2 regions of the Streptomyces sp. NPDC032091 genome follow, and region 1 is predicted to be linked to the other one. Evidence: riboswitches for the same ligand, from Rfam matches in the RefSeq annotation. Region 1 holds a riboswitch; the other holds the start of a gene.
What was found. A riboswitch is a leader RNA that binds a small molecule or an ion and turns the genes downstream of it on or off. The one in region 1 is predicted to bind cobalamin.
Positions count from the first base shown of each region.

Region 2: another riboswitch for cobalamin. It lies ahead of ACZ5NJ_RS24980 (ABC transporter substrate-binding protein); the one in region 1 lies ahead of ACZ5NJ_RS04805 (acyl-CoA thioesterase).

Region 1 covers NZ_JBVILR010000002.1:394,826-401,783, forward strand. The annotation lists gene ACZ5NJ_RS04785 (FG-GAP-like repeat-containing protein) at 1-265, shown strand, start outside; gene ACZ5NJ_RS04790 (FG-GAP-like repeat-containing protein) at 371-2,929, shown strand; gene ACZ5NJ_RS04795 (SDR family oxidoreductase) at 2,969-3,709, opposite strand; gene ACZ5NJ_RS04800 (helix-turn-helix transcriptional regulator) at 3,836-4,675, shown strand; gene ACZ5NJ_RS04805 (acyl-CoA thioesterase) at 4,685-5,113, opposite strand; cobalamin riboswitch at 5,236-5,465, opposite strand; gene ACZ5NJ_RS04810 (EF-hand domain-containing protein) at 5,679-6,170, shown strand; gene ACZ5NJ_RS04815 (SRPBCC family protein) at 6,184-6,603, opposite strand; gene ACZ5NJ_RS04820 (MarR family winged helix-turn-helix transcriptional regulator) at 6,600-6,958, opposite strand, start outside.
Region 2 covers NZ_JBVILR010000016.1:179,700-186,657, reverse strand. The annotation lists gene ACZ5NJ_RS24990 (ABC transporter ATP-binding protein) at 1-93, opposite strand, end outside; gene ACZ5NJ_RS24985 (FecCD family ABC transporter permease) at 90-1,112, opposite strand; gene ACZ5NJ_RS24980 (ABC transporter substrate-binding protein) at 1,109-2,107, opposite strand; cobalamin riboswitch at 2,143-2,284, opposite strand; gene ACZ5NJ_RS24975 (DUF4352 domain-containing protein) at 2,381-2,890, shown strand; gene ACZ5NJ_RS24970 (GMC oxidoreductase) at 2,995-4,650, shown strand; gene ACZ5NJ_RS24965 (carboxymuconolactone decarboxylase family protein) at 4,712-5,191, opposite strand; gene ACZ5NJ_RS24960 (NAD(P)H-dependent amine dehydrogenase family protein) at 5,188-6,270, opposite strand; gene ACZ5NJ_RS24955 (serpin family protein) at 6,406-6,958, shown strand, end outside.

The DNA.
Region 1 (6,958 bases):
CAACGGGGACGGACAGGCGGACATCGTCGCCAAGGACTCCTCCGGCACGTTGAAGATGTGGACGCACAACGCGGGCGGCTACTTCAACAACGCGAAGGACGTCACCGGCGGCTGGAGCTTCTCCCAGACCACCGCCGCCGACTTCGACGGCAACGGCAAGGCCGACCTGATCGCCCGTAACGACACCAACGGCGATCTGACCATCTGGGCCGGTCACGGCGACACCACCTTCGGTGCCCCCAACAAGCTCACCTCCGGCTGGTAACCCCCGCCCCCCGCCCCACCCCGTCCCGTCCGCCGCCCGGCCCACCCCCGGGCGGCGGACGACCCGTTGACGAACTCCTCCGTAGAGCCGAGAGACAGGACCCCCATGCCCCGCAGAAAACACCGCCTCGCCACGGCGCGAGCAGCAGCGACGATCACCGTTCTGGGGCTGGCCGCCACCGGTCTGACGAGCGCGAGCGCGAGTGCGAGTGCTGCCGAGGCCGTGTACCCACCCGTCAACCGGGTCTTCAACAACACGGCCATCAGCGCGGACGGCAATCCGTCCACCGCGGACTTCGACGGATACGGCAACAGCCTGTCCGCCACCGCCCTCGACAGCGCGGGGTGGACCCAAGGGGCGCACATCACCGTCAACGGCACGGTCTACACCAGGCCGGACGTAGCCCCCGGCCAGCCGGACAATGTCGTCGCCGCAGGCCAGACCCTGTCCGTCACGGGCTCCGGAGACGCCCTCGGGTTTCTGGCCGCGGCGACCCACGGCCCCGTGTCCGGCAGCGGCACCCTCACCTACAGCGACGGCAGCACCTCCGCCTACACCCTCTCGGCGAACGACTGGTCCACCGGCAACGCGACGGCCGCCGCCGTCACCCTGGGCCGTTCCAACTCCCCTACGGGCCAGCAGACCCGCCCCGTCAGCCTCTACGCGGTCACCGTCCCCCTCACCCGGGGCAAAACCCTGGCCTCCGTCACCCTGCCGAACACCTCGGGCCCCACCCCCGGCACGGGCCCGGCGCTGCACGTCTTCTCCCTCGGCGTTCGCAGCACCCCGGCCGCACCCGGCGGAAGGGCCTGGACGGGGAGCTGGGCCACCTCCTTCGGCTCGGCACCCGCGGTTCCCCAGTCGCCCGACTGGAAGGACCAGACGCTGCGCATGGTCGTCCACCCCCACACCAGCGGCGGTACCGCCCGGATCCGCTTCGCCAACACCTTCTCGCCCGCCCCCGTCAAGCTCGGCCACGTCACCGTCGCGGGGCAGCAAGCCGGAGCGGTGGCCGCCCGGACCCCGGTCTCCCTGACCTTCGGGGGCAGCGGGCAGGCCACCATCCCGGCGGGCGGGGAACTCGTGAGCGACCCCGTCGATTTCCCCGTCACCCCCGACCAGGACCTCCTGGTCAGTGTCCACCTGCCGGACTCCGTCACCGCGGCCCCGATCCATTCGTACGCCCTGGCCACCTCGTACACCACCAGCCGTCTGGGCGGCGACCACACGTCCGACACCAGCGGAACGGCCTTCACCGGCTCCTTCTCCTTCTGGACCCTGCTCAGCGGCGTGGACGTCGCCACGAGCGGGAACCCCGGGACCGTCGTCGCCCTGGGAGACTCCCAGACCGACGGCGCCCACACCACGAAGGACGCCAACCACCGCTGGCCCGACCACTACGCCGCCGCCCTGAACGGGCGCGCCTCCGCCCCCGGCGTCCTCAACGCCGGTATCTCCGCCAACCGGATCCTGCTGGACCGCACCGACCAGGCCGGCCCCAGCGCCCTCACCCGCCTCGACCGCGACGTCTTCGCCCAGCCCAACGCCAGCGCCGTCGTCCTGTACGAGGGCGTCAACGACATCCTCCTCGGCAACGCCGACGTCAGCGCCCTGAAGGAGGGGATCCAGCGCATCGCCGCACAGGCCCGGGCCCGCGGTCTGCGCATCACCGTCGCCACGCTTCCCCCGTTCGGCGGCAACAGCGCCTACAGCGACGCCCACGAGAACGTGCGCCAGGGCATCAACGCCTACATCCGCACCACCCATGACATCGACGCCTACACCGACTTCGACCTCGCCACCCGGGACCCCGACGTCCCCAGCCGTCTCCAGGACGCCTATGTGGACCCGGCCGACCACCTCCACTTCAACGACCTCGGTACCAAGCACCTCGCCGACACCCTCGCCGCCGGCGCCAACGGCATCCCGCCGGCCATGTCCCAGACAACGGCCGGCGACTTCAACGGCGACGGCATCGCGGACCTCGTCGCCTGCCACGACGCCACCGGCACACTGAAGATGTGGCTCGGGCGAGGCGACGGCACCTTCTCCTCACCCACCGACGTCACCGGCGGCTGGCGTCCCTTCACCCAGACCACCGCCGCCGACTTCGACGGCGACGGCAAGGCCGACCTCATGGCCCGTGACGGCTCGGGGAACCTGAAGATGTGGCTGGGCCGGGGTGACGGTACGTTCGGGGCCGCGAAGCAGGTCACGTCCGGGTGGGAGTTCACGCAGACCGCCGTGGGTGATGTGGACGGGGACGGCAAGGCGGACATCATCGCCCGTGACTCCTCCGGCAACCTCAAGATCTGGGCCGGCCACGGTGACGGCACCTTCGGAGCCGCCCGGCAGCTCACCTCGGGCTGGAACTTCACCCAGACCGTCCTGGCGGACTTCAACGGGGACGGGCAGGCGGACATCGTCGCCAAGGACGGCTCCGGCACGTTGAAGATGTGGACGCACAACGCGGGCGGCTACTTCAACAACGCCAAGGACGTCACCGGCGGCTGGAACTTCTCCCAGACCACCGCCGGAGCCCTCACCAAGGACGGCCACGCGGGCCTCATCGCCCGAGACGACACCACCGGAACCCTGAAGGCCTGGGCGGGCCGGGGCGATGGCACCTTCGCCTCCGCCCGCGACCTCACCGGGGGCTGGTAGGAGGCCGCGCGCCCCGGGAGCACGGGCCGGCTCCGCCGCTCACTGGGTGCTCGCGGAGGGACGGACCACGATCTCGTTGACGTCGACCTCGGGCGGCTGGGAGACGGCGTAGGCGATGGCGTCCGCGATGGCGCCGGCCGGCAGCGCGACCGAGCGGTAGCTGCGCATCGCCTCCCGGGCGGCCGGATCCGTGAGGTGGTCGGCGAGTTCGGACACGGTCACCCCGGGGGAGACCACCGTCACCCGGACGTCGCCGGCGGACTCCTTGCGCAGACCCTCGCTGATCGCGCGGACGGCGTACTTGGTGGCGCAGTAGACGGCGGCGGTGGGCACGACCTCGTACGCTCCGACGGACGCGACGTTGACGACGTGCCCGCCGCCCTGGGCGCGCATCCCGGGGAGCACGGCGGCGATCCCGTGCAGGACGCCCCGCACGTTCACGTCGATCATCCGGTCCCACTCCCGCGTCCGTAGCTCCTCCAGCGGCGAGAGCGGCATGACGCCCGCGTTGTTGACCAGCACGTCCACCCGCCCGTAGCGCTCGCGGGCGGCCCGGACGAACCCCTGCACATCGGCGAGGTCGGTGACGTCCAGCCGGCGGGCCTCCGCCGTGCCGCCGCTGGCGGTGATCTCCCGGGCGATCCGCTGGAGACGCTCGGTGCGGCGTGCTCCGAGGAACACGCGGTGGCCGTCGGCGGCGAGCCGGCGGGCGGTCGCCTCACCGATCCCGCTGCTCGCCCCGGTGACGGCGACGACCTTGGCCATGTGGGTACTCAACATCCCGGCTCCCTCTTTCTCGGCAGGGCACCGACTCTGCGCCGGGCGCCGCGCAGCCACCAGGCCGCACCCCGCCTGGGTGCGGCACACCCAGGCACCGCCCGCGGCCGGCGCCCTAACCTTCAGGTCATGACCGGCAACCACCTGGGTGAGTTCCTGCGCGCACGCCGCGCCTCCGTCCGACCGGACGAGGTCGGCATGGCGAGCCACGGCCTGCGCCGGGTACCGGGGCTACGGCGCGAGGAGGTGGCCGTCCTGGCCGGCGTGAACGCCGACTACTACACCCGCCTGGAACAAGGCCGCGAACGCCACCCCTCGCCCCCCGTCGTGGACGCCCTCGGCCGCGCCCTGCTCCTCGACGCCGACACCGCCGCCCACCTGCACCGGCTGGCCGGCACGAGCCCGGCCCGCCCCCACCGCACCGACATGCCCCGGGCCGACCCCGCCCTGCGGACGCTGATCGACGGCTACCCCGACACCCCCGCCTTCGTCATCGCCCCGACCCTCGACGTCCTCGCCGCCAACGCCCTCGCCGAAGCCCTCTACGCCCCCTTCGACCCGGCGGACAACCTCGCCACGATGGTCTTCCTCGACCCGGCGAGCCGCCCCTTCCACCCCCGGTGGGACCACACGGCCGAAGCCGTCGTCGGCCACCTCCGCGAAGCCGAAGGCCTGCATCCCGCACACCCCCGGCTGCGCGTCCTCGTCGACGGACTGCGCGCACGCAGCGCGGACTTCGCCCGCCTGTGGAGCACCCACACCGTCCGCGCCAAGACCCGCGCGGCCAAGCACTTCCTCCACCCCGACGTCGGCGCCCTGCACCTCACCTACCACGCCTTCGACGTACGGGCCGCCCCGGGCCAGCAGCTCGTCGTCTACCAGGCGGAGCCCGGCAGCCCCAGCGCACAGGCCCTGCGCCTGCTCGGCTCCGTACACGCCACACCGACACCCGCCGCCGCGAGGTACTGACGTCGCCGCCTACGCCTCCAGCAGACCGGGGACCGGTCGCGGCCGCCCCTCGGCGTCTATGGCGACGAAGGTCAGGCGGGCCGTGGCCACGTCGGTCGCGGGAGTGGTGGTGGCGTTCCAGCGTTCGGCGGTGACGCGTACGCCCACCGTCATCGAGGTGCGGCCGGCGCGTTCGAGGAGGGCGTGGACGGTGAGGAGGTCCCCGGCGCGGGCCGGGGCGAGGAAGGTCATGCGGTCCACGGAGACCGTCACGGCCGGCCCGTCGGCATGGCGGCCGGCCGAGGCCGCGGCCGCGTCGTCGATGAGCTTCATGACGACGCCTCCGTGGATGGTGCCGTAGAGGTTGGTGTCGTGCTCGCTCATGATGTGGGCGAGGGTCACCCGGGAGTCGGCGGGCGCCTTGTGGGCGCGGGAGCCTGCGGTGATGTCCGTGGTCACGGAACTCTCCTTCGCGAGTCGTGGCTCGACCCGACGGCGTTCGGGGCGCGAAGGAGCGGCGGGCACGCTGTGCCCGCTGCCGCCGGCCCGCCCACGAGGCCCTCGGGTCTCCGTACGCGCTCGTCGCGCACGGGCAGCGGGCAGGTCTTCGGACTCGCGGACACGCCTGCCGGTCTCCCGGCGGGCACCTACTGGCCGTCGCTTCCCAGGACCGGCTCCGGTCCCAGTGCGTATGACGGCGGTCGTTCCCGCTCACCGCTGCGGGGCAGTCCCGGATTCCCACCGGGTTCCCTCTTACGACGCACCACGCCACGGAGTTGACGGGGGGCGAACCAGCTGCGCCCTCACCTTACGCGGTCTCCTTCCCCGGGCTGCCGGTGTGGTGCGAACGGGTGATGTGCGGGCCGGGGGAGGGGATGAGGTTCCGGCGTATCGATTCGCCTCCGGTGCGCTGCTTCTAAGGTCGCTGACAGTGCTCAGAGCGAGCGTCGTCGTGCGTCCAAGGCAGCCGGGAGGCCCCGTGTCCCAGTCCGTGTCCGATTCTCCGCGGCACCGCATCTTCGCCATGCTGGATGTCGATGGTGACGGTGTGGTGACCCATGACGAGTACCTCGGACGGGTGGAGCGGGTGGCGTCGGCCATGGGCCGCGACACCTCGCACCCGGTCGTCGTGGCGTCGCGGGCGGCGCACGAGGCGGTCTTCGCGGACATGGACGGTGACCACGACGGCCGGGTGACCTTCGAGGAGTACCGCGCGTGGGTGGGGCATGACGCGTTCGAGCGCTCCTGCCGGCCCGCGCTGGGCTCCCTGTTCGACATCGCGGACGCCGACGGCGACGGGCGCCTGGACCGTGCGGAGTTCACCCGCATGCGCACGGCGGCCGGAAACGCCGAGTCCGACGCCGCGGCGGCCTTCGACGGCCTGGACGTCGACCGTGACGGGCTGATCGACCGGGACTCCTACCTGGCGGGGATCAAGGCGTTCGTCACCACCGGTACGTCGCCCATGGCCGCCTCGTACGGCACCGGCCGCCCTGTGCCCGACACCGTGCGCTGAACCCCGCCCGGTGTCACGCCGCACTTTCCAGGATGCTTTTGAGCGTGGCCAGTTCGGTGTCCACGAGGGCCGTCTGCGCGTCGAAGTAGGCATCGGTGAAGGCGGGCGGCTGGAAGAAGGTCATCATGAACTCCGCTCCGGTGCCGTTGGCGACGACGCGGGCCGGGACCTGCCAGGACGCCTGCTCCTCCACGTAGTCGTGGTCGAGGAGACCGAATGCGGCGTTGGCGCGGATGCGGAGCCGGGCGGGCCCGTGCGGGGTGGCCATCAGCCACCAGTCGGGGTCGTCGGTGGGTTCGATGGCCTTGACGTTGACGACGGCCCAGGCGGGCCAGTTCGCGGGGTCGCGGAGGTAGGCGAAGACCTCCGCGGCGGGACGGTCGATGCCGACGGTCTTGGTCACCGAGCGGGCGGTGGCGTGGGGGGTGTTCATGGCGGGGCCTTTCCGGGGGCAGGGGGGTCGGGTGGGACGTCGCCGACCAGACCGCGGATCCAGTCCTCCAGCAGGAGGCGCCGGGCCGGGTCGAGGTGGGCGAAGAAGTGGGCGTCGTTGAGATCGGCGATCTCCGCCAGGCGCGGTGTGAGGTCGCGGCCGGCCTCGGTGAGGGTGAGCCGCATGATGCGCCGGGATCCGGGGTCGCTCTCGCGGGACATCAGCCCCTTGGCGATCAGCCGGTCGACCAGGCGGGAGACCGCGCCGGCGTCGATGCCGACGTAGCGGGCCACCTCCCGGGTGGTGCTGGCGTCGTCACGGTGGACGGTGATGAGGACCGCCCACTGGGAGACGG
Region 2 (6,958 bases), on a different contig from region 1:
CCGGGCGGCGAGGCCGACGCCGTCCAGCAGCGTGCGCCCGTCGACCGCGTAACGCAGGGCCTCGACCGCGAGTTCCGCCGGACGGCCCGTCATCCGGCCACCCCCTCGCTCCGGGTGGACCTGCGCAGCATCCACAGGAAGAACGGGCCGCCCACCAGCGCGGTGACCACCCCGACGGGTATCTCCTCGGGCGCGGCCGCCGTGCGGGCCAGCAGGTCGGCCAGGGTCAGGAACACCGCCCCGGCGAGCGCGCAGACGGGCAGCAGCGCCCGGTGCCCGGCCCCCACCACCATGCGGGCGGCGTGCGGAACCATCAGCCCGACAAAACCGATCGCCCCGCTGTAGGCCACGAGCACCCCGATCACGAGGGAGGCGAGGACGAAGACGGCGGCCCGGAAGCGGCCGGTGTCCAGGCCGAGGGTCCGCGCCCCCTCCTCCCCGGCGAGCAGCAGGTCCAGCGGGCGTGCGAGGGCGACGAGCAGAGCGGTTCCGGCCAGCAGCGCGGCGGCCGGCAGGGCGAGTTCGTGCCAGCGGGCCCCGCCCAGGCCGCCGAGGGTCCAGAACAGCACGGACCGCATCTGGTCCGGATGGGCGGCCAGCACGAGCACCAGGCTGGTCAGAGCGGACAGCACGTACTGCACGGCCACCCCGGCCAGGATCAGCCGGCCCGTGGTCATGGTGCCGCCGCGCCGGGCCAGCGCGTAGACGGCGACGAGCGCGGCGAGGGAGCCGGCGAAGGCGGCCAGCGGGAGCCCGACGGCGCCGCCCGCCCCCACGCCCAGCACGATGACCAGCACGGCCCCCGCCGAGGCGCCCGAGGAGGCCCCCAGCAGGAAGGGGTCCGCGAGCGCGTTGCGGACGAGGGCCTGGAGCACGGCGCCCGCGACCGCGAGGCCGGCGCCGACCACGGCCCCGAGCAGCACCCGCGGCATCCGGACGTCCCACACGATGGAAGCGAAGGCTCCGCGACGCCCGGGCCCGCCCGACAGGGCGTCGAGCACCTGTCCGGGACCGATGCGCACGGGCCCCAGCGCCAGCCCCGCCACCGCCGAGCCCGCCAGCGCGGCCGCCAGCAGCACCAGTACGGCCGCGGTGCGACGGCGGCCGGTCACGCGGCGTCGGGGTGCAACTGGCGGCCCAGGGACTCCACGGCGTCGGCGACGCGCACGCCGAGGACGGCCGAGGAGAGCGGGAGCACGACGAACCGCCGGTTCTTCACCGCGGGAACCTCCGCCAGTGCCGGATCGTTCAACAGGCGCTGCTTCTTGGTCTCCACGGTGGTGCCGCCGTAGTCGTAGATGAGGACGACCTCGGGCCCGCGCTCGATGACCTTCTCCCACGACACGTCGCCGAAGGTGGCGTCGAGGTCGGCGAAGACGTTCGTCCCCCCGGCGAGGGAGACGATCTCGTTGCCGATGCCGTTGCCCCCGGAGGTGAAGGCGGAGCCCTCGCCCGAGTCGTAGACGAAGACGGCCGGGCGGGCCCGGTCCTTGACCCGCGCGGTGACGGCGTCGATCCGGCGCTGCTCCTCCTCGATCAGGGCCGTGCCGCGCTCGGGCACGCCGAAGGTCCGGGCGACCTCGGTGATCTCGGTCTTCAGCTGCGCGAGCCCGACCCGGCCCGGGGTGCAGTACTCGACGCTGAGCCGGGAGCCGATGCCGGACGCGGCCAGCCCCTCCCGGTCGCGGCCCTGCCCCTTGTCGAAGGCGCTGGAGTAGCCGCCGTACACGAAGTCCGGGTCGGCGCCGAGGAGGACCTCCTTCGAGGGGTACTCCTTCGCGAGGACCTTGATGCCCGCGTAGGCGCTCCGGTAGGCCGGGAGGACGGAGTCGTCGAGGTACGCCGTGCCCGCCATCCGGTCCTGCAGGCCGAGGGCGAGCAGCATCTCGGTGGCGTGCTGGTTCATGGTGACGGCGCGTCGGGGCGGGGCCTGGTAGGTGGTGGCGACACCGCAGTTGGTGACGGTGTACGGGAACCCGGGCGCCGCGTGCGCGCCGGGAGCGGACCCTCCCGCCCCGGACGGACCGGCGCACGCGGTCAGGGTCGTCAGTGTCGTCAGGAGCGCGAGCGCGGGGAGCGGGCGCAGGGCTGCGCGGAAACGCGGCATGGTGAGGCCTCTCCGGGGGATCCTCGTCCCCGGTCGAAGTGAAGAGGCGGCGCGTCAGTGTCTGACTCCCGGGGCCCCGTGCAAGGGGCCGCCGGTCACAGTGGCGGGACCGCACCGGATTCGCACCGGTTTCCTGTCCTGCACCGCCCGGGACAATGCGGCCAAGTCTGCCAGATGCGGTGTTTGCCCCATGAAGGCCCTCGAACGCCGCCGGTGGCGGGACCGGCCCGTACGGAGGATCGTGGGCGGCGAGGGGGGTGGAGGAGGTCGGTCATGCGTCACGGCAGCCACACGGGCCACGCGGGTCCGGGGCGCGCGGCCAAGGCCGCCCGTCTCCTCCTGGCTCCCCTCCTCGCGGCGCTGCTGCTCGGCGCGGGCACCGGCGGCTCCGGCGAGACCGTCTCCCTCGACGGTGACCGGCCCGGGGAGCGCCTCGACGTCACCCTCACCCGGGTCGTCGACCCCGCGGGCCCGGCGCCGGCGCCCGGGGCCGACCGGCTGGTCGCCGTGGAGCTGCGCCTGGAGAACACGGGGACCGTGCCGTACGAGGACTCCCCCGCCCCGTCCGCGCACCTCCTGGACACCACAGGGCGGCGGTTCACCGGTCTCGGGGATGCCACGGACGCGGGCCCGGCCCTTCCCGACACCCTCACCCTCGCCCCGGGCCGGTCGGCCGCGGGCTACGTCGTCTTCCGGCTGCCGCGGGAAGCCCGCCCGGCGGCGGTGCAGTTCGCACTGGACTCCGGGCTCGGAGACGACGTCGCGCACTGGAGCCTGTCCTGAGGCCCTGCGGAAACCGGCCGGAAATTATCTCGACGCATCTAGTGACTTAGCAGGCACTCGACAGTAGAACTTGTTCCCACTCCATCGAGAGTGAGGAACGCCACATGAGTGACAAGTCCCTGCACAGCAAGGTGTCCAAGGGTGTCTCCCGGCGCGGATTCATCGCTGGAACCGGTTCTCTTCTGGGAGCCATGGCGCTTTCCGTCAACACCAGCGCCGCCCGCGCGAATCCCGCCACCGGCTCCACCGTCGCGCACGCCCCCCTCGCGTCCGGGACCCGTGTCCCGGCCCTCGTCATCGGCACCGGTTACGGCGGCTCGGTCGCCGCGTTGCGGCTCGCCCAGGCCGGCGTCGACGTCCACATGGTCGAGATGGGCATGGCCTGGGACACCCCGGGCACCGACGGCAAGATCTTCGCCAACACCACCAAGCCCGACTACCGCTCCTTCTGGCTGCGCACCCGCACGAAGGCGCCGCTGAGCAACTTCCTCGGCTTCCCCATCGACAAGGACGTCCCGAAGTACACGGGCATCCTCGACGCCGAGGAGATGGGCGGGATCATCGTCTACCAGGGCCGCGGCGTCGGCGGCGGCTCGCTCGTCAACGGCGGTATGGCGGTGACCCCCAAGCGGCAGAACTTCGCCGCGATCCTCCCCACGGTGGACCCCGACGAGATGTACTCCACCTACTACCCCCGGGCCAACGCCGGCCTCGGGGTGGGCCTCGTCGACCCCGACTGGTTCGAGACGGTGGACTGCTACCAGTTCGCCCGCGTGGGCCGCAGGCACGCCCAGCGCTCCGGCTTCCCCTTCGTCTTCGTGCCCGACGTCTACGACTGGGACTACATGAAGCAGGAGGTGGCCGGAACCGTCCCCAAGTCCGCCGTGGACGGGGAGATCCTCTACGGCAACAACGCCGGCAAGAAGTCCCTCCAGAAGACCTACCTCGCCACCGCGCGGGCGACCGGCAAGGTGGCCATCTCCCCCCTGCACCGCGTCACCACCGTCTCCCCCTCGGACGGTGGCGGCTACACGGTCGCCATGGAGGAGCTGAACACCTCCGGCGACGTGGTCGCCGTCAAGAGCGTCACCGCCGACCGGGTGTTCTTCGCCGCCGGCAGCGTCGGCACCAGCAAGCTGCTGGTCCGGCTGAAGGCCACCGGGGCGCTGCCGCTGCTCAACGACGAGATCGGCAAGGGCTGGGGCGACAACGGCAACGTCATGTGCGGCCGGGCGAACCACCTGTGGGACCCGACGGGCAAGGTGCAGGCGTCCATCCCCTGCGGGGGCATCGACAACTGGGACGCGGGCGGCGCCTTCGCCGAGGTGGCCCCGCTTCCGACCGGCATCGAGACCTACGCCTCCTTCTACCTCTCCATCACCAAGAACCCCAACCGCGCCCAGTTCACCTGGAACGCGGCGACGGGCAAGGTCGAGCTGAACTGGCAGACCGCCTGGAAGCAGCCGTCGATCGACATGGCGAAGACCATCTTCGACAAGATCAACGCGAAGGAGGGGACGATCTACCGCAGCGACCTCTTCGGCACCAACAAGGTCTGGGGCGACCACCTCACGTACCACCCGCTCGGCGGCGCGGTGCTGGGCAAGGCCACCGACAACTACGGCCGGCTGCACGGCCACCCGGGCCTGTACGTCATCGACGGGGCGCTGATCCCCGGCAACACCAGCGTCAACCCGTTCGTGACGATCACGGCTCTGGCCGAGCGGAACATAGAGAAGATCATCGCCACGGACCTCTGAGGGCGGACGGTCACCGGGGCCGGCCGGACGCAGCGCGCGCCCGGGCCGGCCCCGGCACCGTTCAGCTCCCCGGCAGCACACAGACGCTGTCGAGGCCCAGGACGTGGTTGAGGCGGCCGAAGGCGAGCCACGAGCCGATGCTCATGCTCAGCTCCACGATCTCCACCTGCGTGTAGTGCGCGGTCATCCGCTCCCAGAACTCCTCGTCGAGGTGGTGGTGGTCCAGGGCGTAGCGCTCGGCGTATTCGGCGGCGAGACGGGTGCGGTCGTCGAAGGCCTCGGTGGTGCGCCACTCGGTGACCGCGTCGGCGAAGTCCTCCTCGACCTTCTCCCCGTCCCGGTCGGTGCGCCAGTCCAGGCAGAAGACACATCCGTTGATCTGCGCGATGCGCAGCCGGGCGGCCTCGAACTCGCGCAGGCCCAGGGTGGTGTGGGCGTACACCGACAGGGAGAAGTTGGCGGCGGCCATGCCGATGCCGGGGACCAGGTCGCCCCACACGTACTCGATGGGGTGCCGACCGTCCGGGACGTCGATCCTCATGGCTGTTTCCTTCCCAGTTTGCCGACTGCGGGGCGCAGCGGGACGTCGAGGGCGTCGTAGAGCCCGGGTTCCGCCTCCACCAGCCAGTCGATGGCGCCGACCAGCCGGCCGACGGCGGTGGCGTTGCCGCCCGCCGAGCGGTTCCCGCCCTCGTCGGTGGCCTCGACGGTGACCTCGATGCGCGGGCTTCCCTCGATGACGACCCGGTGGGCGCCGGCTCCGCCGTCGGGCGGGGAGGGCCAGTCGGGGGCGCAGGAGGCGTGGATGCGGGTGACGTGTTCGATGACGATGCGGGGCTCGCCTGCGACGATGCCCTGGACCTCGAAGCGGATGGCGCCCTGGGTGCCGGCCTCGAACTCGCCCATGGTGGGGGTGGTGACGGTGGCGTCGAGGGCGCGCCGGTCGGAGGTCTCGCGGATGTCGTCGAGTTCGACGCCGAGGGCGCGGGCCATCATGCGGATCTGGCCGCCCCACACCATGGTCGGCACCGAGGGCATGAGCATCATCGGCTCCTGGTCCATGGGCCGGCCCATACCGACCAGGTCGCGGACGGAGTCCGGCTGGTCGTAGGTGGAGTAGTCGAAGATCTCCTGGCAGCGGATCGCGTCCACGGTGGTGCCCAGTCCGCTGAGCAGGAGCGGCAGCACGTCGTTGCCCCAGCCGGGGTCGACGCCGGAGGCGAAGAGCGAGCCGCCGCCCTCCGCTATCGCGGCGAGGACCGGGTCGCGGAACTCCGGCGGGGCGCTGCGGTGGTCGTAGAGGGGGTAGAGGGCCGGGCTGACGACGGCCGCGCCCGCCGCGATGGCGCGGGTGATGTCGGCGAGGGCGTCGTCGGGGCGGACGTCGCCGGAGGCCGCGTAGACGACGGCGGCGGGGCGGGCGGCGAGGACCGCTGCGATGTCGTCGGTCGCGGCCACCCCCAGCCGGCGGTCGAGCCCGGCGAGTTCGCCCGCGTCGCGGCCGACCTTGGCGGGGTTGTGGACGATCACTGCCGTGAGTGCGAGCGCCGGGTGGGCCTCGACGGCGCGGATCGCCGCGCGGCCTACGTTGCCCGTGCCCCAGACCACCGTGGGAATCATGCGCGGAGGGTAGCGACGGGGCGTGGAGGAACCCAGGGGCGCGGAGGATGTTTTTCGGACCGGTCCGGATCCGGAACTCCGGGTGCGGAGAAAGGATTCGGCAGAGGCCCTGCCCGCCCCGTAGCCTCGCCCGGCATGAGCATGAGGAACTCGACGGTACGGGCGGTCAACCGGCTGACGGCGCGCTGGGCCGCGGCCCACGGCGGTGACGCCGGTACGGTCTTCACGGCGGCCGGGGTCTGGCCGCTGCTCGCCCCGCTCGCGGACGGGGCGGCGGGCCCGGCCCGGGCGGAGCTGGCGGAAGCCCTGGGCCTGCCGGCCGACCGGGCCGCGGAGGCCGCGCGGGAGCTGCTGGCCGCGCTGGACGGCGTACGGGGGCTGCGGGCGGCGACGGGCCTGTGGACCCGGGCGGACCTGCCGCTGGAGGCGGCCTGGCTGGACCGGCTCGCGCCGGGGGGCCACGCCACCCTGAGCGGCAGCGCGGAGGCCGATCACCAGGCGCTGGACGCGTGGGCCGACCGGGAGACCGGCGGGCTGGTCAAGCGGATGCCGGTCCCGCTGGCGGAGGGGCCGGACGGGACGCGGCTGGTGCTGGCTTCGGCCCTGGCGCTGAGGACGAGGTGGGTCCAGCCGTTCAGGGAGGCGCGCGGCGGGGCGGACGCGGGCCCCTGGGCCGGACGCGTCCTGC